4 regions of the Brevibacillus gelatini genome follow, and region 3 is predicted to be linked to each of the others. Evidence: riboswitches for the same ligand, from Rfam matches in the RefSeq annotation. Region 3 holds a riboswitch; each other region holds the start of a gene.
The links. A riboswitch is a leader RNA that binds a small molecule or an ion and turns the genes downstream of it on or off. The one in region 3 is predicted to bind S-adenosylmethionine.

Region 1: another riboswitch for S-adenosylmethionine. It lies ahead of metK (methionine adenosyltransferase); the one in region 3 lies ahead of AAFJ72_RS02310 (homocysteine synthase).
Region 2: another riboswitch for S-adenosylmethionine. It lies ahead of AAFJ72_RS13705 (homoserine dehydrogenase); the one in region 3 lies ahead of AAFJ72_RS02310 (homocysteine synthase).
Region 4: another riboswitch for S-adenosylmethionine. It lies ahead of AAFJ72_RS15685 (pyridoxal phosphate-dependent aminotransferase); the one in region 3 lies ahead of AAFJ72_RS02310 (homocysteine synthase).

The regions. Positions count from the first base shown of each region.
Region 1 is NZ_CP154342.1:4,073,548-4,080,969, forward strand. It holds gene AAFJ72_RS19660 (helicase-related protein) at 1-203, opposite strand, end outside; gene AAFJ72_RS19665 (glycosyltransferase family 2 protein) at 345-716, opposite strand; gene AAFJ72_RS19670 (response regulator) at 793-1,500, opposite strand; gene AAFJ72_RS19675 (sensor histidine kinase) at 1,535-2,677, opposite strand; gene AAFJ72_RS19680 (polysaccharide deacetylase family protein) at 2,674-3,690, opposite strand; gene metK (methionine adenosyltransferase) at 3,834-5,045, opposite strand; SAM riboswitch class I at 5,178-5,278, opposite strand; gene AAFJ72_RS19690 (S8 family peptidase) at 5,466-7,422, opposite strand, start outside.
Region 2 is NZ_CP154342.1:2,848,739-2,856,160, reverse strand. It holds gene zwf (glucose-6-phosphate dehydrogenase) at 1-1,446, shown strand, start outside; gene AAFJ72_RS13720 (Gfo/Idh/MocA family protein) at 1,497-2,549, shown strand; gene AAFJ72_RS13715 (cyclase family protein) at 2,536-3,156, shown strand; gene AAFJ72_RS13710 (DinB family protein) at 3,209-3,730, shown strand; SAM riboswitch class I at 3,824-3,931, shown strand; SAM riboswitch class I at 4,050-4,159, shown strand; gene AAFJ72_RS13705 (homoserine dehydrogenase) at 4,241-5,503, shown strand; gene AAFJ72_RS13700 (CapA family protein) at 5,515-6,669, opposite strand; gene AAFJ72_RS13695 (VOC family protein) at 6,746-7,422, shown strand, end outside.
Region 3 is NZ_CP154342.1:417,457-424,878, reverse strand. It holds gene rnjA (ribonuclease J1) at 1-1,075, opposite strand, end outside; gene AAFJ72_RS02325 (YqzG/YhdC family protein) at 1,431-1,769, shown strand; gene AAFJ72_RS02320 (SCO family protein) at 1,771-2,394, opposite strand; gene AAFJ72_RS02315 (rhodanese-like domain-containing protein) at 2,510-2,821, opposite strand; SAM riboswitch class I at 3,111-3,219, shown strand; gene AAFJ72_RS02310 (homocysteine synthase) at 3,311-4,615, shown strand; gene AAFJ72_RS02305 (AAA family ATPase) at 4,870-5,808, shown strand; gene AAFJ72_RS02300 (DUF58 domain-containing protein) at 5,813-7,003, shown strand; gene AAFJ72_RS02295 (DUF4129 domain-containing protein) at 7,000-7,422, shown strand, end outside.
Region 4 is NZ_CP154342.1:3,218,640-3,226,061, reverse strand. It holds gene AAFJ72_RS15705 (SPL family radical SAM protein) at 1-727, opposite strand, end outside; gene AAFJ72_RS15700 (methylated-DNA--[protein]-cysteine S-methyltransferase) at 724-1,311, opposite strand; gene moaC (cyclic pyranopterin monophosphate synthase MoaC) at 1,569-2,051, shown strand; gene AAFJ72_RS15690 (MFS transporter) at 2,055-3,350, shown strand; SAM riboswitch class I at 3,447-3,561, shown strand; gene AAFJ72_RS15685 (pyridoxal phosphate-dependent aminotransferase) at 3,650-4,831, shown strand; gene AAFJ72_RS15680 (hypothetical protein) at 4,991-5,461, shown strand; gene AAFJ72_RS15675 (PLP-dependent aminotransferase family protein) at 5,634-6,839, shown strand; gene AAFJ72_RS15670 (family 1 encapsulin nanocompartment shell protein) at 7,061-7,422, opposite strand, start outside.

The DNA.
Region 1 (7,422 bases), 860 kb from region 3:
GCGCGCTTGCGCAACCGTTCGTTTATTTTCTCGCGCAAGAAAAAAGCCAAGGCAAGCGACGAAGTCTTGCCAATCACATGCAGCACACCGCCCTCCCGCTCCTGCCAAAAAGCTCGATCAACAGAAAAGCTCGGCGTCACATACGTCTGGACAGACGGCACTGCTCCTGTGCCGCACTTGATATACAGCAGGTACTCGCGCATTTGCCTCCCCCATTCCTTGGCTGCTTTCTGCCTCCATTGTGCAAAAAGACAAGCCGGGTCGGCAAAAATTTTTCAGGAAGCACAAAAAGGCTGCCGACTCGCTCGACAGCCTTGCACGTCTATTCATTTGCCCGGAAAAAGTCAGGCTCCTTCCCGCTTCTGTCGCAGATCAATCACGATTGCTCCCGTTGCAAGCTCTACAGGATCGTCTGCCACGCCCAAGCCGCAGCAGTACGGCTCTCGCGCCAAAATCGTCACCATCCGCGACGAATCGTCCGTAGACCCTTCCTCTATCAAGGTAATCCGGACAGGCTTGCCACTCCAGTAGGAGCGCAACAGAAGCTTTCTTACGGCACGCTCCAGAACCTGCTCCGAATTGTGTACCAACAAACGATAGTGCTCTTGCGGGAGTTCGGTCATGCTGTTCATCCGACTGGTCCATTGCTCCGCTATCATCACAAGCAGCGAGCAGCAGCCAAAAGCCGCCAATAGCCATACAACCAGTTCTTCCATCACGGTCATACCCCCTCCTATAAAAAGGTATGCCGGATGGCTTGAACAGGGTGCCAACGGGACGCGTTGCCTGGCTCTACAGCTTCACCCAGCCGTTTTTAATCGAGATGACAACAGCCTGTGTCCGGTCCTGGACATTCAGCTTTTGCAAAATGCTGCTGACGTGATTTTTCACTGTCTTTTCGCTGATGAACAAAAATTCCCCGATAGCCCGGTTGCTTTTTCCTTCCGCCATCAGCTGCAGCACTTCCCGCTCGCGGCGGGTCAGCGATTCGATCACTTTTGGATCGATGGCTTGCGATTCATCCACAGAGAAGCTGCGCTCTGCCGTCCCCTCATTCTCACTCAGGCGACGGAACTCCTCAATCAGCTTGCCTGTCACCTTTGGGTGTATGTAAGCGCCGCCGCTGGCTACCACGCGTACAGCTTCCACCAGGTCGGAGGTGCCCATCTCTTTGAGCAGGTAGCCGGACGCGCCGGAACGCAGCGTGCGATAGACGTAGCCCTCGTCATCGTGAATAGAGAGCATGATGACTCGCGTGGAGGGACTCACTGAAATGACATTTTCTGCAGCAGAGACGCCGTTGATGTTCGGCATGTTGATGTCCATCAGCAAAACGTCCGGCTTGTGCTCTTCCGCAAGCAGCGCAGCATCTCCACCGTCCGCCCCTTCACCGACGACCTTGAAATCCTCTTCCATTTCCAAAATACGTTTAACTCCCTCGCGGAACAATTGATGGTCGTCCACAATCACAATGCGGAGCTCTTGCTGTCTCTTATCCATGTTTCATCCCCCTGTGTACATGATCTGTATCGGTTCATACTTTTAACGGTATTTGAAAAATTACCTTTGTTCCTTCGCCCGGAGTCGATTGCAAATCCACACTGCCTTCCAGCAGTTGCACGCGCTCTCGCATTCCCAAAAGCCCAAAGGAGTTGCCGTTTGCCATGCGCTTTTCCAGATCGAATCCGACTCCATCGTCTTTGACGACGAGACTCAGCGACTCCTGCAGAAACTCCAGCTTCACTTGTACCGAAGAAGCTTTCGCATGCTTTTCCACGTTGTTCAGGCATTCCTGCACGAGACGGAAAATCGCAGCCTTGACAGAACTGCGCAGCGGCGGCTCCACACCAAATACTACCAGATCAATGGCAGCATGGATACGTTCTTCGCACGTCTGGATATATTTTTGCAGAGTGGGCACCAGTCCAAGGTCATCCAGAGCCATTGGGCGAAGGTCAAAAATAATCCGTCTTACATCAGCCAGGCTCAGCCGGACCATTTCTTTCAGTTCGTGCAGTTCCATTTGCGCTTCCAAAATACGCTCGTTTTTCAGCATGCGCTCCACGATTTCGGAGCGCAGCACGACGTTTGCCATCGATTGGGCCGGCCCGTCGTGAATCTCGCGCGCGACACGCTTGCGTTCTTCTTCCTGGGCCTGGATGATCTTCAGCCCCATCAATTGAGTCTGCTTGGCCGATTCCAGCGCTACTCCGATCTTGCTCAGATCACCAGTCAAATAACCGAGCACGACACCCATCTGGGAAACCAGCTTCTCAGCGCGAACGATGGTTTCCTCCAGCGTCCGCAGTTGCCGCTCCAGATCGTTTCGCCGGCGCTTCAGGTTGTTTTCCCGCTCGCGGTAGATGGATAGCTCCACCTGAATCCGGCTCGCTTCCTCGTAGGCGATGCGAATGTCGTCTTCCGTATACATGTGGAAGTTGCGGCTTACCTGAACGAGCTTGTTGCGCGACTTGCGATAGGCCAGCTCCAGCGCATCGACTTTTTGGATGACCTTCGAGATTTCCTGCCGAAGCTCGTGCAACTCGAATTTTAACGAGTTGCCTTGCTGCCTGGCGTTTTCGGCTATATCAAAAATTTGCGTTTTACTCGTTTCCACGGTTTCAATGGTTCTCTTAATCACCCCATCCAGCACGCTGATGTCGATCACTTTGTTCATGATTGTTCTCCTTCGAACTCTTTTTTCGCCTTCGTGAACAACTGATGGAGTATGACCTCATCTACATCTCGCAGTCCCACATCGTTTCGCGGGATGGCGAACGGATCTACCCCTTTTTTCACAAAACCGGGTGTAGAGGTAAAGACATATCCGTAGCCCGCCTGCCGCGCTGTCTCCAGTACGATGGGATTCGTATAGCCAAAAGGCAATGAAATCGCTTTTATCTCCCGGCCCATCCATTTGTTCAAGCCTACACGAGACATACTGAAATCAACGTAAAGTCGATCCCTGTATTCCTCCTCATTTTCCAATCGTTTCAAATCTTGCAAGTAGACGGGCGCCGTCTCCGGTCCCATCTCTCCCCATTCATTCCGTGCTTCCTCTTCGTGCAGGCTGTACGTATGCGAACCAATATCAGCCAGCCCGGAGTGAAGCATTTCCATGACTTGCTGACGCGTCAGCGGCGTCGTCATGTTCTCCCGTTTTCGATCGGCTACATCTCGCAAGCGCCCTGCAATCACAAAGTTCACTGACGGGTAGCCGTATGTACGCAAGATGGGAAAAGCCTCCGTGTAATAACTCTCATAGCCGTCGTCAAACGTAATCAGGACAGCATTCTCTGTCGGCAAGCTCCCTGTATCCACAAACCGCAAAAACTCATCCAACGAGATCGGATGCAAGTCGTTTTCGTGCAAAAACGACATATGTTTTGCAAATTGCTCCGACGAAATCACGTACCGCTGACCCGATTCATCCGTGACATGGTGATACGTCAGAACGACTACCTGATTGTTATACCACTTTTTCGGCTCTACCGTTGCTTTTTCATTCTGCGTGACGTTTGGCTCAGCAATTTCCGCCGCGCTTATGCTTATAGACGTATCTACTTGGGGAAAAGGTTGCGCTTTTTGCGCATTATTTTTAAATTGGTAAAAATGACCAATCCCTGCTGTAGACACAATGAGCAGCAAACAAATAACAAACACGGTCAGGAAGAGCCTTCTGTTCGGCAAAGAAACCCCTCCTTATTTTCCTCTCTAGGAGATTCGACACAGTCCTACATTTTCCCTTCGATCAAGACCCACTAAAAAATGGGAAATTTTCCCATAACAAAAAGAGCCCAGTAGCATTACCAGGCTCTTGCTTGTTGTCGTTCTTATTTTGCCAGTTGAGCAGCTTCTTGCTTCAAAATTTCTGCTTTGTCTGTTTGCTCCCAAGGAACATTCAGGTCATTGCGTCCAAAGTGGCCATAAGCCGCTGTTTGTTTGTAGATAGGACGACGCAGGTCGAGCTGCTTGATGATGCCAGCCGGACGCAGGTCGAAGTGTTTGCGGATCAGTTTCACCAGGTCTTCTTCGGAAACGGTTCCTGTACCGAACGTATCGACAGAGATGGATACAGGCTGTGCTACACCAATGGCGTAAGCCACTTGCACTTCGCATTTGTCAGCCAGGCCGGCAGCCACGATGTTTTTCGCTACGTAACGAGCAGCGTAAGCACCGGAACGGTCTACTTTCGTCGGATCCTTACCGGAGAACGCGCCGCCGCCGTGACGAGCGTAGCCACCGTAAGTATCTACGATGATTTTGCGGCCAGTCAAGCCAGCATCCCCTTGAGGTCCGCCGATGACGAAACGGCCAGTCGGGTTGATGAAGTATTTGGTATCAGCGTCCAGCAGTTCAGCTGGAACAACTGGTTTGATGACATGTTCCATCAGGTCTTGCTTGATTTGCTCCAATGTCGCTTCTGGAGCGTGTTGAGTAGAAATAACGATTGTGTCGATGCGAACTGGTTTGTCTCCATCGTACTCAACCGTTACTTGCGTTTTGCCGTCAGGACGCAGGTAAGCGAGGGTGCCGTTTTTGCGAACTTCAGTCAGACGGCGCGCCAGCTTGTGGGACATGCTGATCGGCAGTGGCATCAGCTCAGGAGTTTCGTTGCAAGCAAAGCCGAACATCAGTCCTTGGTCGCCTGCACCGATTGCTTCGATCTCAGCGTCAGTCATTTTGCCTTCGCGCGCTTCCAGTGCCTGGTCTACGCCAAGAGCGATGTCAGCGGATTGCTCGCCGATCGCAGTGATAACGCCGCAAGTGTCAGCGTCAAAGCCGAACTTTGCACGATCATAACCGATTTCACGAATAGTGTCGCGAACCAGCTTTTGGATGTCTACGTACGTGTTGGTGGTGATTTCACCTGCTACGAGAACCAGACCGGTAGTTACGGAAGTTTCGCAAGCTACACGAGCGTTTGGATCCTTGGCCAAAATCGCATCCAGAATGGAGTCGGAAATTTGGTCACAAATTTTATCCGGATGTCCTTCGGTAACAGACTCCGATGTGAACAGACGACGACCCTTTTGCAAAGCCATGAGAAAATACCTCCTTTGACCTCATACAAATAGTTTGGTAGCCGAGTCAGGATTTTATCGACGTAAACGCAAATAAAAAACCTTTTCCATCTTTTGGAGGAAAAGGTTTGAGCGCTTTTAGCTTCCTTCATCCTCTTATCGGCCAGAACAGATTTCCGTCCTGCTGGTTAGCACCGCTCCAGACGGTTGCCGGGCTTCATAGGGCCAGTCCCTCCGCCTGCTCTGGATAAGAGTATCCATTACGGATTATAGAATAATTGTTTTTTGAGGTGGTGTCAATAGACTTTTACAGAGGACTTTTTTGGCCGAAACCGCCCTGGGAAAAACGCTGCTGAATTGCCTGCGGGAAGCATCTGAGGTGATCTGCTGTGCGCTTTTCCGTGTGCGATCCGGCGAGGCTGTACGTTTTCGCTTGTACGCTTACACTTGATACGACTTGGCGAGCAATACAACAACCTCGGCCCGCGTAGCGCTTCCCTGGGGCTTGAAGTTCGAGCCGTACCCATTCAGCCAGTTTCTCGCCGTCATGGCCCCGATTGCCGGAGCTGCCCAGTGGTCGGCCGGAACATCGCGATAGCTCGATGTGCTGCGGCTGTTCAGCGCCAAGCCCTTCGCCCTGGCGATCATCACAGCCATTTCCGCCCGCGAAACAGCCAGGTCAGGCTTGATTTGACTGTCAGGATACCCCTTCAAGATCCCGAGCTGATAAGCCACTCCAAGGGTGTTGTACGCCCAATGCTTTTTTGGCAGATCAGAAAATGCTTCCTTTCCCGAATAGGTGGTAGCTACTTTGGAGCCAGTAGCGCGCATCGTCTGCAGCAGCATGGTGGCAAACTGGGCGCGGGTGACTGCCTGGTTGGGCTTGAACGTCGCATCGTCAAAGCCTTTGACAATGCCTTTGGAGCTCAGCCTGGCAATCTCTGTACGCGCCCAGTGGTCGGAAATATCCCGATACCCCGAGACGAGCGGCTGCTGCGTGACCGTCAGTTTGTAAGCATCGTACTTGAACGGAATGCCGCTGTTCAGGCGCACGTAATACTTGCCTTTTGGCAACCGCAGGCTGAAAATCTCCTTGCCCCGGTCGGACAGCTCTGCCACTTCATTTGTCGATGCGAGCGCGTAGTTCATGTTTTTCTCGCTGTAAAGGGCGATGCGAAACCCGCTGGATACGGGAATGAACGGAGCGCGAATTGTGACGTACGAATCTGTATGGAGCGTAAATTGAAACCAGTCTGAATCCGATGCCGTCGGGATGGTTCCGGTCATGACCCCTCCGGCGGCGAGCGGCGAGGCCCTGCTGTACGTGTCATTCGGTTCGTTCAGGTCTTTTTTCAGCGGAGTGAAACCGAGATCCAGGCGGTATTCACCGTTTACCGCATTTTGCTGATACTCGCTGACCCGAATGTAGTATTTTCCCGGAGAGACTTCCTTGCTCGCACGCTCAGCCGGGTGATCGCGGTCGTCGTTGTCGTAGATCGGGTCCCAAACCGTATTATTTCCGTTCTGCTTCCCTATGGCAAGCACCAGGTCCACCCGCTTGTTGTCGGGCGTCACTGTCACATCCAGATGCCCGTACTCGCGGACGTAGTAGGAGAACCAGTCCTGGTCGCCCTCCTGGTGGAAGTTGCCCGTGACGCTGATCTGGTTGCCGACAAGCGGTCTTGCCGTCGCCATCGTATCGTTTGGCTCATTGCGGTCCGGGTTGATCGTGAACTTGCTCGTCAGCACGTATGTAAACGCATTGACGCCGCCGTTTCGCATCAGCTTGATGTTCATCCTGCCCGCTTTTGCCGGGACGGTAACGGTATCCCCGTTTCCAAAATAATGCGTAATCGGCGTCCGGTTTTCGGAGTAAAAGGTAGCCGCCATGGCGGAGGATACCCCGGAGTTAATCTTCGCCGTAAAGCTGACTTTGCCGTCATACGGTACGTCCATCTTAAACCAGTCGACCGTGTCGTTCGGCCCCAGGTTGCCGCGGATTTGCTGTTCAATCGGGAATGCCTTGGCCCGCTGCAATGTGTTGTTCGGCTCCAAAAAGTCACTGGAGAGTGCGCTGCGCACTGCCTTGTTCACGTCCAGCAGTCCGTAGCCTGTCTGCCGATCCCAGCCGCTCTCGCCAAGATCGGTAGCCGTCTGGTAAAGCAATTGCCTGACATCGAGCGGCGTCAGCTTGGGATAACGCGCCAGGATCAGGGCCGCCGCTCCTGCCACTTGAGGCGCTGCGGCCGATGTACCGGAAAACGATCCGTACTTTCCGCCCAGCTTCGTCGTATATACGTTAAGCCCCGGCGCCACAAGATTCAGCTCGGGCCCCGTATTGGACTGAGAGATCACCTGGTTTTTCCCGTTCACAGCCCCTACCGCAACCACTGTCGGG
Region 2 (7,422 bases), 2.1 Mb from region 3:
AAAATTTTTCCAGCTTTGTTCAATCTGTTTGTCGATAAAAAGCTGCCCGTTGCCTTTTCCATTGTCGGCGTAGGCAGAAGGGCCTGGTCTGATACAGAGTTTATCCAAAGTGTGGAGCAGTCCATCCGGGATTTTTCCCGTCGCCACGACATCGACCGGGCGCTGCTTGAGCCGTTTTTGTCGGCGTTTTCGTATGTGGCAGTCGATGTGACGGACGCTCTTGCATACGCGCCGCTGTTGGAACGGATCGAGCAACGGGAAAAAGAGCTGCATCTCCCGCAAAACCGCATGTTCTATCTGTCGGTGGCCCCCGAATATTTTGAGGTGATCGCAGCCAACATCCAGAAGAGCGGACTCGGCTCTGTGCAAGGCTGGAAGCGCCTGATTATCGAAAAGCCGTTCGGGCGTGACCTGCAATCGGCGGAAGACTTGAACCAAAAGCTGACGCAGGCTTTTGCCGAAGAAGAGATTTACCGGATCGATCATTATTTGGGCAAGGCCATGGTGCAAAATCTGGAGGCGCTGGAGTTTGCCAACCCGGTTCTGGCTGCGCTTTGGAACAATCAGCACATTGCGAACGTGCAGATTACGGCCAGCGAGACGGTCGGAGTGGAGGAAAGAGCAGGCTTTTACGAGCAGGCCGGAGCGCTTCGCGATATGGTGCAAAACCACATGCTGCAAATGCTGATGATGGTCGCCATGCACATCCCCAAGCGGATTACGGCAACCGATATTCGGGCACAAAAGCGCAAGGTGATGGAGGCAGTGCGGCCAATGGCAATCGAAGAGGTGGCGAAAAACGTCGTGCGCGCCCAGTATGGCCCAGGGCAAATCGGGCAGACGCCTGTTGTCGGCTACCGGGACGAGCCTGGCGTATCGCCTGCATCCATGACGGAAACGTATATTGCGGCACGTGTCTGGATTGACGATCCGTTCTGGAGCGGAGTGCCTTTTTACATTCGCACCGGAAAACGGCTGAAAGAAAAGGCAACCCGCATCGTCATTGAGTTCAAAAATCCTTTGGAGCAGCTTTATCGGGAGCAGCAAGAAAAGACAGCGCCCAACCTGCTCATCATCAACGTGCACCCCAATGAAGGAATCGCCTTGCAGTTGAATAGCAAGAATCCGGCCAATAGCGGAAAAATTGAGCCTGTAACGGTCAATTTCAACTCAGGCCACAAGGACGTTCCCGAGGCGTACGAGCGGCTGCTGTTTGATGCGCTGCGCGGAGATTCAACCTACTTTGCCCACTGGAACGAAGTGCGCCTGTCGTGGAAATGGGTGGAGCCGATCCTTGCCGCCTTCGAACGCAATCTCGTTCCGCTTGTGACCTATGAGGCTGGTTCACACGGACCCGAGGCCGCGTGCGAATTGCTTCGCGAAGAAGGATTTTCCTGGTGGCTGGATAATATAGAAGAACGGGAGCTGGCGCCCATGCATGGGTAAGAGGCGCCAGACTCTGTCTGACGAAGCAACAAAAAGGGGGAAAGCGATTCATGCGTTTTGGCGTAATCGGTACCAACTGGATTACAGAAGAGTTCATCCAGGCAGGTCTTGCGGTAGAGGGCTTTTCCCTGCAAGCGGTTTGCTCGCGAACGATCGAACGCGCCAAAGAATTTGCTGAAAAGTTCGCGGCTCCTTTTTTCTACACAGATCCAAAAGAGATGGCAGCGAGCGGACACATCGACGCCGTCTACATTGCCAGCCCCAATTGCTTTCATGCCGAGCAGGCCATCCTGTGCATGAGACTGGGGCTGCACGTGTTGTGCGAAAAGCCGCTCGCCTCGAATGCGGACGAAGTAAAGGCGATGATTGCGGCGGCGAAAAAGCATGATGTTCTGCTTATGGAAGCGGTCAAATCGACGCTGGTTCCGAACTTTTTTGCGATTCAGGACCATCTGCCCAAGCTGGGCAAAATCCGCCGTTTTATCGCCAGTAATTGCCAGTATTCCTCCCGCTATGATGCGTACCGCGCGGGAGAGGTGCTGCGGGCCTTTGACCCTGCCTACTCCAACGGGGCGTTGATGGATATCGGGATTTACTGCCTTTATCCTGCGATCATCCTGTTTGGCAGACCGGATCAGGTCAAGGCAGAAGGAATTGTACTGACGTCAGGGGTAGATGGCGAAGGCAGCATGTTATTGAAGTACAAAGAGATGGATGCCATTCTCAGCTTTTCCAAGATTACGACCTCCTATCAGCCGGCGGAAATCCAGGGAGAGGACGCCACGATGGTCATTGACAAAATCAATCACCTGACGCGCATCGAGATTCGCTACCGGGACGGACGGATCGAGGACGTGACCAGGCCGCAGACACCCAAAATGATGCACTATGAAATCAGGGAGTTCATCCGGCTTGCTGCCGCAGGCGCCAGAGAGTCAGCGACGAATTCACATGCCGCCTCGCTGTTGACGATGGAAGTCATGGATGAAGCGAGAAGACAGATGGGCGTCGTATTCCCGGCCGACTTGCAGCGCGAAAGCAGGCAGCTTGGGACAGAAAAAGAAGAGCAAATAAGAGAGGCGAAGCGCGATGAAAATGTATGATGTGTCTGCCCCCATATTCGAAGGGATGACGGTGTACAAAAACAAGCCGGAAAAGCAGCCGAAGATTTTGTCGGCAACAAACGGCTATGTGACCGAATCGAGGATCGACATGGATGTCCATTCCGGTACACATGTAGACGCGCCGCTGCACATGGTGAAAGACGGGGAGACTTTTGAAAGCATTTCACTGGAAAAGCTGGTGGGAAACTGCCGCGTACTCGACCTGACGCACGTAGAAGACAAGATCGGACGGGCAGAGCTGGAGGGCTGCGACATTGCGCCGGGCGATTTTGTCCTGTTCCAAACGAAAAACTCGTGGGAGGATGCTTTTTCGTTCGAATTCGTCTATTTGGCACAGGATGGTGCGGAGTATCTGGTGGAAAAAGGCGTGCGCGGCGTCGGCACAGATGCACTGGGCATCGAGCGCAGCCAGGAAGGGCATCCCACCCATAAAACGTTGTTTGGCGCAGGGGTGATTGTGATCGAGGGCTTGCGGTTGCGTGAAGTTCCTGCGGGCCAATACTTCATGGTTGCGGCCCCGTTAAAGCTGGTGGGCACAGACGCTGCACCGGCAAGAGTGCTGCTGTTTGAGGGCTGGCAAGGTTAAAAGCTGCCAGGAATAACCGCATCATTTTCCAAAAACAAAGGAGGATCAGAGCATGCCAGGGAGACCGAATCGCGAGGAATACGGGGATTATTTTGACTATTATGTCCAGTTGGTGCCGGATGGTGAGTTGGCTGCGATCCTGGCGGAGCAAAGAGCGCAAACCGTCGAGATGTTTTCCCGGCTTACGGAGGAGCAACTGGCGTATCGCTACGCGGCAGGCAAGTGGACGGTAAAAGAAGTGCTGGGACATCTCATTGATACAGAGCGGATCATGAGCTATCGGCTGCTGCGCATTGCCAGGGGAGACGAGACGCCGCTCGCCGGATTTGACGAAAATGCGTATGTCTCGCAAGCATTTTTCCAGGAGCGCGACTTGGCAAGCATCCTCGAAGAATACCAGGCGGTTCGGCAGGCGACACTCGCCCAGTTGCGGGGAGTGGCGGAGGAAGCGTGGACGCGAATGGGAAACGCGAACGGCAACAAGCTGTCTGCGCGCACATTGGCGTATGTCATCGCCGGGCATGAGGCCCACCACTGCCGCATCCTACGGGAAAGGTACGGACTGGCTAATTAGCTTGCCCTCTCATCCGAAGCGAGTAAAAACGAGAAAGAAACTTGTTGACGAATGCTTTGGAATTTCTTAGAATAGGCTCAACAGCATACGAGGTTCTTATCCAGAGAGGTGGAGGGTCTGGCCCGATGAAGCCCGGCAACCGTTGCGAACAGCGACAAGGTGCCAATTCCTGCGGGGCGTTTTCGCCTCGAAAGATAAGAAGCGGGTACATCATAGCAGTCATGGCGAACCTTCTTCTTAGCGAAGAAGGTTTTTTGATGTTTTGAACACGATTGTGCATGCTTGCAGACTGCCGAAGCAGTGCAAAAATTCATAATGATCTTTATCCAGAGAGGTGGAGGGACTGGCCCGATGAAGCCCGGCAACCGTTACACAGCGTGTGACAAGGTGCCAATTCCTGCAGGACGGAAGCGTCCTGGGAGATAAGGAGAAGGCTTTTTTGATGCCAAACCTTCTTCTTAGCAAGAAGGTTTTTTCTTTTTGGTAAAAATATGCGATGAGGTGACAGGAATGAGTGCAGGTGTAGTCAAGGTAGGGTTGTTGGGATTGGGAACAGTAGGAGGTGGCGTTATCAAGACGATTCGGTTGCAGCAGGAAAAGCTGTTCGCACGATTGGGCAAACGCATCGAGATTGTCAAAGCGTTGGTCCGCGATTCGGAAAAAGAACGGGCCGTTCAGGTAGATCCCGCCCTGCTGACCACCAATTTCGAGGATGTGCTGAAAAGTGACGTAGACATTGTCGTCGAGGTTATGGGGGGCGTCGAGCCGACGTACGACTACGTGCGTGCCTTGATCGAAAAAGGGTGCCACGTGGTAACGGCGAACAAGGAGCTGCTTGCCAAACGCGGCCCAGAGCTGGTCGAACTGGCAAACCGGCATCAGGTCCATCTGGCCTACGAAGCGAGTGTTGCAGGCGGTATCCCGATTTTGAGCGTGCTTCGACAGTTTCTGCGCACGAACGATATTCACGGAGTGCGCGGCATTCTCAACGGGACGACGAACTTCATCCTGACGAAGATGGAAGCCGAACAGCTCCCTTATCAGGAAGTGTTGAAGCAGGCGCAGGAGCTGGGGTATGCGGAAGCTGATCCGCGTTCTGACGTGGAAGGGTTCGACGCGATGTACAAACTGTACATTCTCGCGCAGCTTGTGTACGGCGAATCGCTGCCGCTTGCCAATGTCGTGCGCAAAGGAATCGCGGATTTGTCCCCCGGCCACATCCGTATCGCGAGCGAGCTTGGCTACCGAATCAAGCTGATTGCCCAGGCGCAAAAAACGGAGCAGGGAATCCGGCTCTCGGTTCAGCCGACGATGTTGCCTCTCGCCCATCCGCTGGCGCAAATCCAGGATTCCTTCAACGCTGTTCAGCTTTCGGGGAACATCGTCGGCGATCTGCTGTTTACGGGCAGAGGCGCAGGCGAGCTGCCAACCGCAAGCGCCGTCGTGGAAGATTTGGCTTATTTGTTGACGCAGCCGTTTACCCCGCATCCGGCCTGGAAGGAAAAAACGGCGGAAGCACAGCCGGCTCAAGGTGAGGACGAGCGCGTGCTGTGTTATCTCGAAGGGTCGTGTCCCGCGGCCACACCTGATCGCGTGCTGCATTTCCTGCGCGAGGCGGGCGTGACTGTGACCAAGCTGAAAGTGCAATTCGACCTGGGCGGCGTATTGCGTGCGGGGCTGATCGCAACGGGGATTCGCGAAGAGCACGAGGCAGTGCTGAAAAGCGATTTTGGTCTGGAGGTGCGCTGCTTCCCGCTGCTTGAAACAGCTTGAAATACGAAAAGCTACGTTTCTTGCCCATCCTTTGCCTGTATGCGGCCGTCCGCGTCAATCTGCACGTTTTCCGAGAGCGACTCGATTCGGCGGAGCAGCGCGGCTCCGTCCGCGGCATTCATCGGCACCGCTTGTCCCAGCTCGGCGTGAAAAGGAAGCATGGTCAGGCTGCAGACGGCGTTTTTCGTACAGCTTGCTTGAAGCACCATCGTTTCCCATGTTTTCGGCTCGGTTGATCGCGTGAAAATGAAATTGCCCAGGCTGTAGGCGATCCATTTGCCGCGATACTGTTCAAAGCCTTGCAGGACATGCGGATGGCCGCCGACGACCAGGTCTGCGCCTGCGTCGATGTATGCTTTTGCCAGCTCTTTTTGATGCTCGACGGGAAAGTCTTCCCGCTCTTTTCCCCAATGGGCGATCACGATGACGAGATCCGCTTGTGCCCTCGCCTGTTGAATGGCTTGGACGGCCATGGCGGGATCATACGTCCCTGCCAGTCCTGGCGCGTTTTTTTGCGCGAACCAGCTAACTTCCGGTATCACCCGGCTAAAGCCGAAGAGGGCGAGCCTGATCCCGTTTTTTTCCACGAACACAGGAGCGTAGGCGCGTGCGGAATCGACACCACCTCCGACGTAAGCGATCCGGTTTTGCTCCAGAGCGTCGAACGTATCGAGCAAGCCGTCTACCCCCTGGTCCATCGAGTGGTTGTTCGCCAGATTGACCGCGTCGATGCCGGCTGCTTGCATGGCGGGCGCAGCCAAAGGGGAGGACTTGTAGACGAACGCCTTGTTGTCTGCGGGCGTCCCTCTGGTCGTAAGCGGCGACTCCAGATTGGCAATCGTGTAGTCATCCTGTAAAAAAAGCTCGCGCACATGCGTGAACGGATAGTGGTAGCCTTTTTCCAGCAAAACCTTTTCCACATTTCCGGCCATCATCACGTCGCCGACAAAGGTGAGCCGGACAGTCTGCTCCTGTACAGCGGCGTGAGTCGGCGCGGGATTGGTTTCAGGGGCTTTGTGCTTGTCGAGTGTCGTGAAGCTGAAATAAGCTCCTGCCCCGACGCAGGCGAGCAAGCTGAAAAGAAGCGTGTTTTTCCATGCCCTGCGCCGCATGGATCGTCTCTGCATTTGCCGGGATCGCGTCCGGCTGTAATTCGTCTCGATCATGGTTCTCCTTTCTTCGTTGATGAAAAGATGGTGAATTTTGCTATGATAAAGCTAATACGAAAAGAGGCGAAAAAAGATGCAATTGTTCTTTGACCATCTGGTTCATTTTGTCCATCGGCAGCCCGAAGAAGCAGCGCGGCTGTTCCGCGAGGTGGGATTTCACGTTGTACCTGGCGGCAGGCACACCCGTTGGGGGACATGGAACAGTCTCAGCTATTTCGGCTTGTCCTATGTGGAGTTTTTGGCTGTCGAGGATGCCGTTGTTGCCGGGCAATCCGACAATCCGCTCATTGTGCAGCTGGTAGCCGAGCACGGTCTTGGCGAAGGGCTTGGGCAAATCGCCTTGCGCACCAGCGAAATGGATCGGTGGGCAGAGCGATTTCGGGCGCTTGGACTTACGCTCATCGGGCCGGTAGACGGGAGCCGCACAAGAGACGACGGAAAAACATTGCGCTGGCGCATGCTGTTTGCCGAAGATCCGCAGACTGCCCGAAACATGCCGTTTTTGATAGAGTGGCAAGAATCAGACGATGAGCGGCAGGCAGATTTGACACAGCGAGGGATCATTGCTCCCCATGCAAACGGCGCCACCGAGCTTCTGGCAGTCGGTTACGCCGTCGCGGACCTGGGCGCGGCGACGGCGGACTGGACGCGGTGGTTCGGGTGGCAGGCCGCAGAAGCGTTCACCGATGAGCGGCTGGGCGCGCGCTGTGTGACGTTTGCGCTGCCGGGTGGAAGCATCGTCCTGTGTGA
Region 3 (7,422 bases):
GCACGACGTTCGCACCTGCGCGGTACAGCTTGTCGATCGTCCGGCTTACATTAATCGTGTTGCCCGGAATCGGGGAAGCCGAAATGATGACGGTGTCCTCTGGATAGATCGACACGTTGCGGTGCGATCCGGAAGCGATTCGGGTCAGTGCCGCCATCGGCTCGCCCTGGCTACCCGTGCAAATAATCAGCACCTGGTTGTCGGCGTAGTTGTCAATGTGCTTGATGTCAATCAGCATGCCCTCCGGCATCTGAATGTAACCCAGTTCTTGTCCAATCATGAACACTTTTTCCATACTGCGGCCGATCACCGCTACTTTGCGATTGCACTGCTCGGCAGCGTCTACCACCTGCTGCAGACGATGCACATTGGACGCGAATGTCGCCAGGATGATCCGGCCGCGCGCTTTGCGCACCACGTCGAGAATCCCTTCGCCAACGGTGCGCTCCGACATGGTGAAGCCGTAGCGCTCACTGTTCGTACTGTCCGAGAGCAGCGCCAAAACGTCACCGCTCGCCCCGATTCTGGCAATCTTGCCGTACTCGGTCGTCTGTCCGACTGGCGTCATGTCGAATTTGAAGTCACCTGTATGGATGACCATTCCTTCCGGTGTATGAATCACAACCCCGAGCGAATCCGGGATACTGTGATTGGTGCGGAAAAAGGTCGCCTTCAAGCGGTTGAACGGAATTTCCGTATCTTCCGAGATCGGAATCATCTTCACGTCGTTTTGCATGCGATGCTCTTCCAGCTTCGCCTTGACCAAGCCCAGGGTCAGACGGCCGCCGTAGATCGGCACATTGATTTGTTTGAAAATATAAGGAATCGCTCCAATGTGATCCTCATGTCCGTGCGTTAACAAAAGTGCTTTAATCTTGTGCTGGTTGTCCACCAAATAGGAAATATCGGGGATGACCAGATCGATACCGAACATTTCATTCTCGGGGAACTTCACCCCGCAGTCAATGATGATAATTTCGTCCTCATACTCGACGCAATACATGTTTTTTCCGATCTCGCCGAGTCCGCCCATCGCGAATATCTTAACGTCGCTCAAACTCTTTCCTCCTAACATCATCGTGCATGATTTTGGAAACCCGAACCAAGCATGCCATTCTTATTGTAACACAACGCAAGGCGTTCGTTTCACCCAGTCTTGTCAAATCCACACATTCATCTTCGGTCAATAACCGAAAACTGATACGCCATCGCGGCTACTCTCTCGTTTGTTCTGCTCCCGAAAAAATTGTTCCATGCGGGTAGCTTCTTTGGCCTATCGGCTATCGGCGCGATTACAGCGTAAAAATCGGCAGGATGAGCTAGCCCTCCGCACGCTTTCCAAATTGCAAAGATTTTCCACGGATGACATCCGAAAATGGCCTCAAAATAGATGGCAAGCTTGTTCACCCGCAAAAAGGGGGTTTTACGCCATGCCAGCCTTTGTCACCTCGCTCTTTGCCCGGAGCGTCCTGACTCCCCTCCTGGCAAGCCTGCTGCTTTTCTTCTTCCAGTACGACCCTGCCTGCGCCCAGCCGCCGTATGCCAAATGGGGCAGATTGGCGATGCAGGAGACGATGAAAAAATATCCGCATGCGCAGATCGTCGATTACCTGCACGTCGGGCGCACAGCAAAAACGCCCACCACGTCGGAAGAGACGTTCAAGCTCTTGCTCCAGGAGGGCAATCGCAGGTGGGCGCTTCTTGTGCATATTGAATTTGAAAATCAGACCGAGCATGTCGTGCAGATTACGTTCGAGGAATCAGCCTGATTCAGTCTGCAAGCTGCTCCATGTCCTTCATCATCTGCTCCATGTCCATGTCGGCTGCCATTCCGTAGGCGCGGCGCATGTTTCCGTCGCCGTCGACGAGGAACATGCGGGCGGTATGGGCAAAGGAACCGTCAGGCTGCTTCAATACCGCGACTCCGAAATCCTTCGTTACCTTTTCCACTGTCTGGGCATCGCCGCGCAAAAACTTCCAGCCGCTCTGATCCGCCTTGAACTTCGCCGCATACTGCTGCAACACCTCTGGCGTGTCAAAATCCGGGTCAAAGGTGATGGAAATAAACTCAACCTCGTCGCCAAACAGCTTTTTCTCCTTGAGCTGCTCTTGCAGCTTGGACATGTTGTACGTCGTCGCCGGGCAAATGTCAGGGCAGTTGGTAAACATGAACTCGACCAGCCGCACCTTGCCTTTTCCTTCCGAGAACGTATACGACGTGCCGTCACTGTTGTCCAATGTAAAATCGGCAATCGGCTTCATCACGGGAATCGGCTCTTTTGCCATGTATTTGTAGCCCAACACGCCTACAATCGCAAGGATAATCACACCTGCGAGCACCGTAAACCAATGGCGCTGCAGCGCGGACCCGTGCTTCTGTGCTCCCTCACTCACGCATTTCTTCCTCCCCTGCTTTTCTCATGCGCCCGCCGCAATCCCGCGAAAAGGCGCATGTTTCTTTTTGGGCGAAAACATCCGCATTGCCAGTGCGGTCGCAATCGTATCCGGCTTACACTTCCTTCTCGCCAGGCCAAGCCAGCATGCCGCCGACCATATTGGTAGCGTCAAAGCCCAGTTCAGACAAATATTCGGTCGCTCGGTGGCTGCGCGCACCGCTGCGGCATACCAAAACCACCGGGAGCTCCTTGTCCAGCTCGTCGATGCGGTGCGGCAAAAAGCCGAGCGGGATCAGCTTGGCCTCTTTGATATGGCCTTCGTTCCACTCCTCCACCTCACGCACATCAATCACCTGGAGCTTTTCATTTGCAGCAAGCTTTTCCAAGAGCTCCTGCGGTGTCATTTCCTTCACGCCATGACTCATCGCGTTTTTCCTCCTGTATGTACAATCGTTTCGTCGTTTTCTGCCACTCCCATCATATCATAGGGGCATGCCATTTTCTAACGACGAGGGCGACGAAAGCGCCAGGATCCAGGGACAAATTTGTGACAGGGTAAGAAATGGTTTGTTTTTGCGCAAAAAAGCGCTGCTTGCGGACACCTGCCACGGGTGAGCATGAGAGAATTCACGAAAATCCAACCTGAAAACTTATAATTAAATATTGACAGCTCCGTAAGCCTTTCATACAATTATGACAATAATTGAAGCAACATGTTCATCAAGAGCGGTGGAGGGACTGGCCCTATGAAACCCGGCAACCAGCAAGCAAGCCTTGCGCGGTGCCAATTCCTGCAGAATCCATAGATTCTGAGAGATGAGTGCACTCCCGTGTATAATCCGGAGCCTTCTTCTACTCAGAGAATGGCTCCGTTTTTTTATCCCCAATCCCCCATATATGAAGGAGAGATAAGCATGTCTGACCAGCAACAATGGAAACCGGAAACCCTCGCTGTCCATGGTGGACAAGAAGTAGACCCCGTAACAGGCTCGCGCGCCGTTCCGATCTATCAGACGACTTCCTACGTCTTCCGCGACACGGAGCACGCTGCCAACCTGTTTGCCTTGAAAGAGTTCGGCAATATTTACACCCGCATCATGAATCCGACCCAGGATGCCTTTGAAAAGCGCGTGGCCCTTCTCGAAGGCGGCGTCGGTGCTCTGGCAACTTCCTCCGGTCAGGCAGCGATCACCTTTTCCATCTTGAACATCGCACAGGCCGGGGATGAAATTGTCGCATCCAGCAGCCTCTACGGCGGTACGTACAACCTTTTTGCGCACACACTCCCGCGATTTGGCATCAAGGTTCACTTTGTGGATCAGTCCAATCCGGAAAACTTCCGGGCGTTCATCAATGAAAAAACAAAGGCGGTCTTCTGCGAGACGATCGGCAACCCTCGCATTGACGTAGCGGACTTGCAGGCAATTGCGGACATCGCCCACGAAAACGGCATTCCGCTGATCGTGGACAACACGTTTGCTTCGCCGATCCTGTGCCGTCCATTCGAGCATGGCGCGGACATCGTGGTGCACTCCACGACCAAATTCATCGGCGGACACGGCACAGCCATCGGCGGCATCATCGTCGATTCCGGCAAATTTGACTGGAACAACGGCAAATTCCCGGGCCTGACGACACCAGACCCGAGCTATCACGGCGTCGTCTATACGGAAGCAGTCGGACCGCTCGCCTACATCATCAAGGCGCGCGTCCAACTGCAGCGCGACATCGGCGCAGCCGTCGCCCCGATCAACTCCTTCCTGTTCCTGCAAGGTCTGGAGACGCTGCACCTGCGCATGGAACGCCACAGCCAGAACGCCCTGGCCGTAGCCCAATTCCTCGCCGCGCATCCAGCGGTCGAGTGGGTCAGCTACCCTGGCCTGGAAGGTGACGCCCACTACGCCCTTGCGCAAAAATATTTGCCAAAAGGCGCTGGCGCCATCCTCACCTTCGGCATTCGCGGCGGTGTCGAGGCAGGCAAAACACTGATCGAATCCGTGAAGTTGTTCTCTCATCTGGCAAACGTAGGCGATTCCAAGTCGCTCATCATCCATCCGGCCAGCACGACGCACCAGCAACTGACGGAGGAAGAACAGGCAGCCGCCGGGGTAACGCCAGGACTGATCCGGCTGTCGGTGGGCACAGAAGCGATCGACGACATCATCGGCGATCTGGAGCAGGCACTGCAACGGGCTGTTCAGGCTTCTGCTGTTAACTAGGTTTGCTTATATCGTAAAAAGCGGCACGCATCTCTTATGGGGGTTGCGTGTCGCTTTATTTTTTTGGGTGCTGTCTTCTGTTTGTTGCTAGCTTTCAGGTGCTCGGCCCCTCTACATCGCCATCGGAGCGCTCATCGTCGTCGCCGCCGTCAGTGGAATCAGTTTGCGAAAATTTGTAAAATACAGGATATTCCCTGTATAATAAAATCCGATCAACCGCCTTTCAATCCTATCTATAATAAAGGAGATTTTCCATGACCCATCCCGCTCTGGATAGTCTTTTATCTTCTGTCAACCGCGTAATTGTAGGAAAAGCAGAGCAGGTGCGCCTGCTGGTGACTGCTCTGTTGGCGCGCGGGCATGTGCTGCTGGAGGACTTGCCTGGCATGGGCAAGACCGTGCTCGCCAAAACGTTGGCGCAGGCCATCGGCGGAACGTACAACCGCCTGCAGTTCACCTCTGACCTGCTGCCTTCCGATGTAGTCGGACTGCACGTGTTCAACCAGCGGACGAACGAGTTTGAGCTGCGCAAAGGACCTGTGTTCGCGGACGTTTTGCTCGCGGACGAAATCAACCGCGCAACGCCGCGCACACAATCCGGCCTGCTCGAATGCATGGAAGAACGCCAGGTCACAATCGAAGGTATCACGCTGCCGCTGCCCTCGACGCTGCTGGTGATCGCCACGCAAAACCCGCTTGAATCTGAAGGGACCTATCCCCTGCCCGAAGCCCAGTTGGACCGCTTTTTGTTCCGTCTGTCGCTCGGCTATGGCACGCGCGAGGATGCAAAAGAAATACTCCGCAGATTCCGCAGCACCTCTCCTTTGGAGACCGTGCAGCCAGTGATGTCTGTGGAACAAATCGCCGCCCTGCAAAAAGAAGTAACAGCCGTCCATGTCAGTCAGGCGGTGGAAGATTACGTCATCGACCTGACGGAAGCGACGCGCAGCCACCGCTCCGTCGATGTCGGCATCAGTCCGCGCGCCATGCTCGCCCTGCTGCGCGCAGCCCAGGCATACGCTTTTGTCTCTGGCCGCACTTATGTATTGCCAGACGACGTGAAGGCTGTTTTCCCGAGCCTTGCCGCCCATCGCATCCGCCTGTCCATGGAAGCGGAGCTGCATGTTACCGAAGAGGAAGTGGTGGCGCAGATCCTGTCGAGCGTGCCCGCCCCTGTCGAGGAAAGCGTGTAGCCGGATGGATACGAAGCAAACCTTTCATGTGATTGGCTTTCTCCTTCTGCTTTTCGCGCTGTTTTCCGGCAGTTGGTTTCTTTGGCTGCTTGGCGGTTTTTTCTTTTTCATGCCAGCCGCCCAAAAGTGGTGGGCCAGGTCGCTATCCAAATGGCTCAAGCTGGAGTGGACAAGCGACCAAACCCGCGTCATGCCTGGCACGCCTGTGACGATTACTGTCCGCCTGCACAATCGCTCCTGGCTGCCGTTGCCCTCTACATGGGTACGTTTTTCCTTGCCTGAGCACGTCACGGTCGACGGCGGCGACGAGGTAAACACAAGCAACCAGCGGACGGTAGTGCGGCTGCGCTTCGACTTGCCCATGCGCCGAAGCGCCACCCGAACCTTGACGCTTACCCCCCACAAACGCGGCACCGTCTGGCTGACGGAGATTCAATCGGAGACAATGCCGCTGTTCGCCGGGGAAGCCACTTCGTTGCCGTTGTCGCTGTCATTTTCCCTGCTCGTCTACCCGTTGCCGCTCCCGCTTCCTCCGCTGTCACTGGAAGAGACGCAGCCGAACGGAAGCAGGCTCTCGCGCCAACGGCAACAGGAGGATGTCACCTTTTTGCGGGGAACGCGGCCGTATATGCCGGGAGATCGGCTCAAGCATATTCATTGGAAAACGACTGCCAGGTCGGGCACGCTCGAAACAAGACTTTTCGAGCACACCGCCCATCCAAACTGGCGGATCGTCGGTCATATTTTGCCATCGTATGAACCGATGCAGCAGCGGCATAACGACGAGGTCAATGAACGGGTCATCTCCAGTCTTGCCGCGCTGTCCATGCTGTGCCGCAAAATGTCGATTGGCTACGAACTGCTTCTCACCGTCAGGCAGCGCGGTCGCGAGCATTTTCATATGCCTGCTGGCAGCGGCAAGACGCACCATCTGCACGTCATGACCCAGCTCGCGCAAATGCACCATTACGTGACCACACCGCTTGCCAGTCTACTTCGCCGTCTGGAGGAAAGTCCGGCAAAGGCAGCGATCATCCTCGTAACGGCGCGGCCAGAGGAATTGCCCCAGACGACTGTGGAGCGGCTGGTACGGCGTGGACACAGCATTGCCGTGCTCGACGTATCCGGGGAACAGGTGACGGTCAGGCAGTATGAACGGTCACATCTGGAAAAAAGGAGCGTGATCGCACGATGAGCTTTTCCCTCGTGGGCCGCTGGACGCTTACGTTTTGGCTGGAAACGCTGCTTGTTGGCGCATCGCTGATGATGCTTGGCTGGATGACGGCAGGTTTTGGTGCGCTGCTGTTCTTTTGCCTCGCCGGCTGTCTGCTCCTGATCGCGGGAAGCTGGCTGTATCACCACGGCGGCCGACATACCGTGCTGCATCTGCTGCTTTATCCGTTTGTGCTTGGCGTGGGGGTGCTTAGCTTTGTTCTGTACGGCTCGTGGCTGATCGCCCTCGCTCTGGCAGGCGTCTTTTTTTGGCGCATACAAGGAGCGGCGGCAAATGGCATCAGCCATGTCAGCCTGCTGCGGCGGTTCGTCCTGGCCTTCATGGTCTGCCTGCTCCAGCTTGTTGTCGCGGCTCTGTATGGAACAGCCGTTCATCCCGAC
Region 4 (7,422 bases), 1.7 Mb from region 3:
CCGCCCATGCTTCCAGTCCCAGCTCGGCAAAAAGCGCGGGAATCCCGTTTTTCTTCGTGCGTTTGCCGCCGCTGCCGTCACCCATGTAAAAATCGTCAATGCACACCCGCCCGACCAGCGGGCGCAACAGGGCGGGAAAAGCTTCACTGCTCGGCAAGACAGGCGCAATCGTCGCCTGTGTCGGGACGCCAGCCGCAGCCAGCTCCCGAAGCGCGCGGAGCCGAGCGGCAATCGGGGGCGCTTGCGGGGAGAAATGTTTGCGGATTTCCTCCAGATCCGTTTCCACCGTCATACTGACGCGTACCCGCTCTCCCAGACAAAGCAGCAGGTCCAGATCGCGCGTGACGAGCGGGCTGCGCGTCTGCACGAGCAAAAAGTCGGGCGGATGCTCGACCATTACTTCGAGCAGCGAGCGTGTCACCTGCTCCCGATATTCGACGGGCTGGTAAGGGTCCGTGCTCGACGACATGAAAATCGAGACAGGCCCCTTCGCTTTTGCCCGCTGCAGCTCTTTTGCGAGCAGCGCGGCGGCTCCCGTCTTGATGTCAACCCACGTCCCCCAGTCTTGTCCGCGAAACAGCGAGACAGGCATTTGCCGCACGTAGCAGTACGAGCAGGCAAACGAGCAGCCTGTGTACGGATTGAGCGAATGGGTGTAGTCGGTCAAAAATCCGGTTCCTTTATTGAGCAACGTTTTTGGCTGTTTGTAAAAGAAAGTGCTGTTCACTTTTTGTCCCTTCCTACTTTTTTTGCGTCGTGAAAATGATCCCCGGGCGGCGGTGCGTGCATTCCTCTGGTGAGACTACCTTTTTCCAGTGCGATCAGCTCCGTTTTCATGGGGAGGCCGCCGCGATAGCCGGTAAGGCTGCCGTTTTTACCGACGACCCGATGGCAAGGGATGGTCAAAAGCAGCGGATTTGCGCCAATCGCCGCACCTACAGCCCTGACGGCGGCAGGCTGTTGGATGCGAGCCGCAATCTCCGTATAGGAAGCAGTTTGCCCGTATGGAATTTGGCACAGAGCCTCCCAGACCGAGAGCTGGAACGGCGTGCCCTGCAGATCTAGCGGGAGCGAGAATTGCTGCCGCGTTCCTTGCAGATACTCGCTGATTTCCGTCACATAAGGGGCGAGCTGTTCGTGATCCTGGACCAAAGCATGGCGGGGCCTGCGCCGGGCGAGCCACGCGGTCAGCTCTTCCAGCGGGCTGTTTTGGGAACCGACGAAGCACAGCCCCTTGGCTGACGCGGCAAGATACAGGTTCCAATGATTTACGGTTACTTTTGACCAGTACACATATTGTTTCTCCGTCATTTGTTCAACGCCTCCAGACGATCCCGTTTTCCGTTGCTTGCTGGTTGTTGTACGCACAGTATACCTTCGCCGCGTTGCTTTTGTACGGTTTTGCGAGTAGGATAGCAAGATAGTGAAAGCCGCAGAAGCAGTTGATAGCGATGTTCCCATTGCTTTTCACAGGCTGCGGGAGTATGGTAGGAATAAACAGATGCCAGATGGCAGCCAGGCTTTTTGGCTGTTTGCGAGTGTCGCGTACATGGAGGACGGATTGTTGCATGAAAGATCAGTTGACGCATTTTAATGAACAAAACCGCGCGCGGATGGTAGATGTCTCGGAAAAAGACATGACCAAACGGGAGGCTGTGGCAGAGAGCAAAATCGTCATGAAGCCGGAAACGCTCGCCCGCATCCGCGAAGGACGGGTAGAAAAAGGGGATGTGCTGGCAGTCGCACAGGTAGCGGGTGTCATGGCAGCGAAAAAGACGTGGGAGATCATCCCGATGTGCCATCCGCTGCCTTTGACCGGGATTGACATTCGCTTCACTTTTGAAAACGAGACGACGCTTTCTCTGGAAGCATCTGTGCGGACGACCGGAAGAACGGGCGTAGAGATGGAAGCGTTGACGGCTGTAAGCGCCGCTGCTCTCACCGTGTACGATATGTGCAAGGCGATGGACAAAGCAATGATAATCGGCCCGACTTGCCTGGTGAGCAAAACGGGCGGGAAAAGCGGCGATTTTCGCCGGGGAGAGAACTAGACCATGAAACAGAAATGGCAATCCTATCCGAGCAGCATTCGTCTTCTGGCGATTGCTGCGATCATTTTTTCTACAGGAATGGCTTGTATTTGGCCGCTTGTCACCATCTATATCCATGATTATTTGGGGAAGCCGCTGACCGTAGCGGGCTTTTTGCTGTTATTGAACCAGGGGGCTTTTCTGATCGGCAGCATCGCAGGCGGCATGCTGTTCGACCGCTGGGGGAAAATGCGCACGATCCTTTTTTCCTCTGTCGGCATTATTCTGATCTCTGTCGGGCTTGGCGTCACGCATGACTTCACCATGTATACGGTCTTGCTGTTGCTGAACGGACTGTTTTACGGCATGCTGTCTCCGGTCTTGAATGCGCTCGCTGTTGTGCTGTGGCCGGAAGGCGGGCGAACCGGAATCAATACGATCTACGTCGCGCTCAACGCCGGGGTGGCGGCGGGCTCTGCCCTTGGCGGTTTGCTGGCGAGCATCTCGTTTGCCTGGACGTTCTTCGGCAACGCCATCCTGCAAGTCATTGTGCTCATCATGTTCGTACTCACCCTGCCCCGTCAGCTCAAGGCAGCGGCGGACGGGTCCAGTCAGGGTGAGCAAGCCAATACGGCGGGCACTCCTGCGGCTGCCGGGCAAAGCGCTGCCCATCTGAATCCGGGTGATGCGCTTGCGCCGCTGCAGCAGCTGCCGCCGAAAAAAGTGGCGTGGGGCGCACTGCTGCTCTTGTGCAGCGGGCTTTTCATCTGTTGGATTGTCTACGTCCAATGGACAACGGTGTTGTCGACCTACATGCAGTCGCTGGGGATTTCCTTGCGTCAGTACAGCTTGCTGTGGACGATCAACGGCGGCCTGATCTTGTTCGGACAGCCGCTGATTGCCTGGGTCATTCGCCGCTTCGCCCGCACACTGCGCGCGCAAATGCTGCTCGGCTCCTACGTGTTCGTGCTGTCGATGCTGATTTTGTCGCAGACGACCTCCTACGCTGGCTTTGTCGCCGGCATGTTCATCATGACGCTCGGAGAAATGCTCGTCTGGCCGGCCGTGCCTGCCGTAGCGGCAGAGTTTACGCCACCAGGGCGCGAAGGCTTCATTCAGGGCCTGATCTCGGGCACAGGATCGGCGGGACGCATGCTCGGACCGCTGCTCGGGGCGATCATTTTCCAGCACTTCCAGGCGCAGGGGCTGTTGTACATCATGGCGGGGCTTGCCTTGCTGTCTGTCGCGCTTTTTGCCCTGCACAGCTCTTTTCAAGGCCGTACGGGAAAAGTGCCGCAGACGACCGCAGAAAAGATGTAAGCAGGAAAAAGCGGCTCGCCGCGCGAAGCATCTTGACACGTTCGGAACGCGCAATGTAGTATGAAGGAGATTAAAAACAGTATATTCCGTGTGCTTTACTTATGAAGAGAGGCGGAGGGACTGGCCCTATGAAGCCCGGCAGCGGATCTGCGCGCTCGTGCGATGCAGATGCTGTGCCAAATCCAGCAGGAGAATTCCTGACAGATAAGGACGTGACCAAGTTGATCTCCCCCTTTTTCTGTACGGAAAGAGGGGGTTTTTGTTGTACATTGGCCTAAAAAGAAAGGAACTGAAGAAAGATGCGCATCCAACCTTCCGATATGATTGATCGGCTCCCCACCCAGTTTTTTGCGACATTGGTGGCAAAAGTAAACAAAGTCATCGCGAGTGGGCATGACGTCATTAATCTGGGCCAAGGCAACCCTGACCTGCCTACGCCGCCGCACATTGTAGAAGAGCTGAAGGCGCAGGCAGAAAATCCGCTGCATCACAAGTACCCGCCATTTTCCGGCCGTCTGGAGCTGAAGCAGGCAGTCGCACACTGGTACAAGCAACAATTTGATGTGGACCTCGACCCGGAGGAAGAGGTAGCCATCCTGTTTGGAAGCAAAACCGGCCTCGTGGAAATATGCCAGGTGCTGATGAACGCAGGCGATGTGGCACTCGTACCGGACCCAGGCTATCCGGATTACTGGTCCGGCGTAGCGGTCGTAAACGGGCGGATGTCGATGATGCCGCTCACGGCAGAAAATCAGTTTTTGCCCGACTACAGCAAAATCCCGCAAGCCGATCTGGACCGTGCCAAGCTGATGTTTTTGAACTATCCGAATAACCCGACAGCAGTGAACGCTCCGTTTGAATTTTACGAAGAAACGATCCGGTTTGCCCGCAAGCACGCGATCGTCGTCTGCCACGATTTCGCGTACGGCGCGATCAGCTACGACGGCAAAAAGCCTGTCAGCTTCATGCAAGTGCCGGGGGCAAAAGAGGTGGGCGTGGAGTTTTACACGTTGTCCAAAACGTACAATATGGCCGGCTGGCGCGTAGGCGCGATGGTCGGCAACCGCGAGCTGGTAAGGCTCATCAATCTGATTCAGGATCACTACTTCGTCAGCCTGTTTGGCGCTGTTCAGATGGCGGCAGCCAAAGCGATGACCGACTCGCAGCAGTGCGTCCATGATCTGGTCGCTGTCTACGAAAGCCGCCGCAACGCGCTGTTTTCCAACCTGCACCGCATCGGCTGGCAGGCTACGCCATCGCAAGGCTCGTTTTTCGCCTGGCTGCCCGTCCCGGCAGGCTTTACTTCGGTCGAGTTCTCTGATTTGCTGCTGGAAAAAGCGCACGTGGTCGTCGCACCAGGTGTAGGCTTCGGCCCGAGCGGAGAAGGCTACGTGCGCGCCGCCCTGTTGTCGGACGAACAGCGCCTGGCAGAAGCAGTACGGCGGATCGAGCAACTGGGGCTTTTTGCAAAAACAAAATAGGAATGCAGCAGGGGACCACACTTCCTGAGGTTGGGGAGTGTGGTTTTTCTGACGCTGAGACATACAGGAATAAAAATCATTCTCAACGTTGACAGATAATGATTTTCATTATACGATGTTGTTAATGATAATTAATCTCAGCAGAAGCGGGAGGGTATTATGCGCTATCAGATTAACGGTTACACGGACATGTACACGGTGATCGCCAACGAGCGGAAAATCGGTGGAGCCATTGAAGCAGCTCAGGTTCGCCTGCGCACAGGTGAGGTTTTCACCAATGCGGTTCTCACTCGTCTGGAAATGTCCGGTGCGCATTTTTGCTCGATCGGCTTCGTGACAGAGGAAGGCAAGCGGCTGATTGTGCATGTGGACGACATCAGCATGATCGCGGACGCGCGCCACGTCAATGTATGTGAGCTTGCCAATGAATGCATGCGAAAAGAAAAGTGCGCCGAGCGCCTGAAGCGTTTGAAGCGCCTCTGTGAGCTGAACGAAGGAAGCTGTACGCCTACCTTCCAGGAAGAGGCGTTGCTTTTGGCAGAAGACATTGGCCTCGAGGAAGCGCGCTCCCATGTGGATTTGTCCTTCCTGCCGCATGCAGAAAAATCGCGGGTTGTCCGCATCGCGTAGAGTATTTCCAACCACGCTACATATTTCGCCCCTTTCCCTTTTTCGGTGGAGAGGGGCTTTTTGCGTACGCTCGACATAGTCAAAACCTATTTGCGCCATAGCTAGCGGGGATTGGACTTTGCCTGAGGTCAGTGATAAAACAAGAATAAGCAAAATCAAGGGGGAACGGGACATGGAGTATTCTTTTTCAAAATCAGTAGACGCATTATCCTCCTCGGCTGTCCGGGAAATCTTGAAGCTGACCCAAGGCAATCAAGTGCTCTCGCTCGCAGGCGGGCTGCCGGCTGAGGATTCTTTTCCGATTGCAGCGATGCGCGAAGCGTTCAATCGGGCATTTGATCTGGGTGCCAAATGTTTGCAATACGGTTTGACTGACGGATACATTCCGCTTCGCGAGTGGGTTGCCTCACGGATGAAGCAAAAACATATGAACGTTGGCGTGGACAATATGCTGTTGACCACGGGCTCCCAGCAGGCCGTCGACTTGCTGTGTCGGGTCTATCTGGACGAAGGCGACGTCGTGCTGGTAGAAAATCCGACGTATCTGGCTGCGGTCCAATTGTTCCAGTTCCGCGGAATTCGCATCATTCCGGTACAAGGAGATGCAGATGGGATGGATCTGGACGATCTCGCGAAAAAAATCGCCCAGTATCGCCCGAAAATGGTTTATGTGATTCCGACTTTTGCGAATCCGACAGGAAAAGTATGGAGTCTGGAACGCCGCCAAGGCTTGCTCGCCCAGTGCAAAGCGAACAATATCCTCATTCTGGAAGACGATCCGTACGGCGAAATCCAGTTTGACGGAGAAGCTCCGTACCGTTCCATTTTCTCACTTGATGAGCATCCGACAGATTCCTGTGTCGTGTACACGAGCACGTTTTCGAAAATCGTCGCTCCCGGTGTGCGTACCGGCTGGGCTATCGGTGACAAGCGCGTCGTCCAGATGATGGTCAAGGCGAAGCAAGCCGTCGACCTGCAATCCAGCACGATTGACCAGATTGCGCTCCATGAACTGCTCTCCCGCTTCGATCTGGATAGCCACATTGATAAAATTCGCGCTTCCTACAAACAGCGGATGGAGTGGATGAACGAGCTTCTGCTCGCCCAAAACTGGGACGGCGTTCAGTGGGAGAAGCCAAGAGGAGGCATGTTCTTCTGGGTGAATTTGCCCGAGCATGTGGATTCGGAAAAACTGCTGGCCCGCTCTGTGCAAGAAGGCGTGGCATTCGTTCCGGGCAAGCCGTTTTACGCAGCGGAGCCGCAGGCAAATACGATACGCTTGAACTACACGTTGCTCAACCGTGAAGACACCGAGCTGGCGATTGCCAGACTTGGCAAAGCATATGCAGCATACAGTCAAAGTCTGGTAACGCAGTAGCAACGTCTGCGCCTGCGAAATCGTTTGGCGAACGAAAAAACCGCACCAAAAGACAATCATGCCAACAGAAACCGGCTGGTTGTCTTTTTTGTTTCAAAAAAAAACGTGCCCATCGACGGTAAAGTCAAATGGACACGTTTTTTTCAGATAAACTGGCACTGAAGCGCTGAGCTTCACAGGCGGCTGTCTGATCGAAGCACAAGCCAGCCCAGGCCATTTTTTTATTCTTCGGTTTCCTCCAGCGTGCAAATCGCGCTAGGACGCTTGATGCGCAACACCGCGCACTCGTAGACGCGGAACAGGCTGTTCATTTGCTCGTCTCCAAGGAAAGCGGTGTCGAAGTCTTCCGCAATCGCCAGGTCCAGGTTGTGACGGCCGGTTGCGACCAGCACACCGGAGCGGCCCTTGATCGTTGGCGACTGGTACACGCCGTCCGTGACGAGGTTGCGTACATGGTCGATCTCAAGAACATTCGTGCCTTTGTGCACGCGGTGCAGGAGAGCGTACAGCTCAGGCGACACAACCAGGGCGTACGGGCCGCTGTGGCCCATTTTCAACAGCTTGTTGCGCGCTTCCACAATGT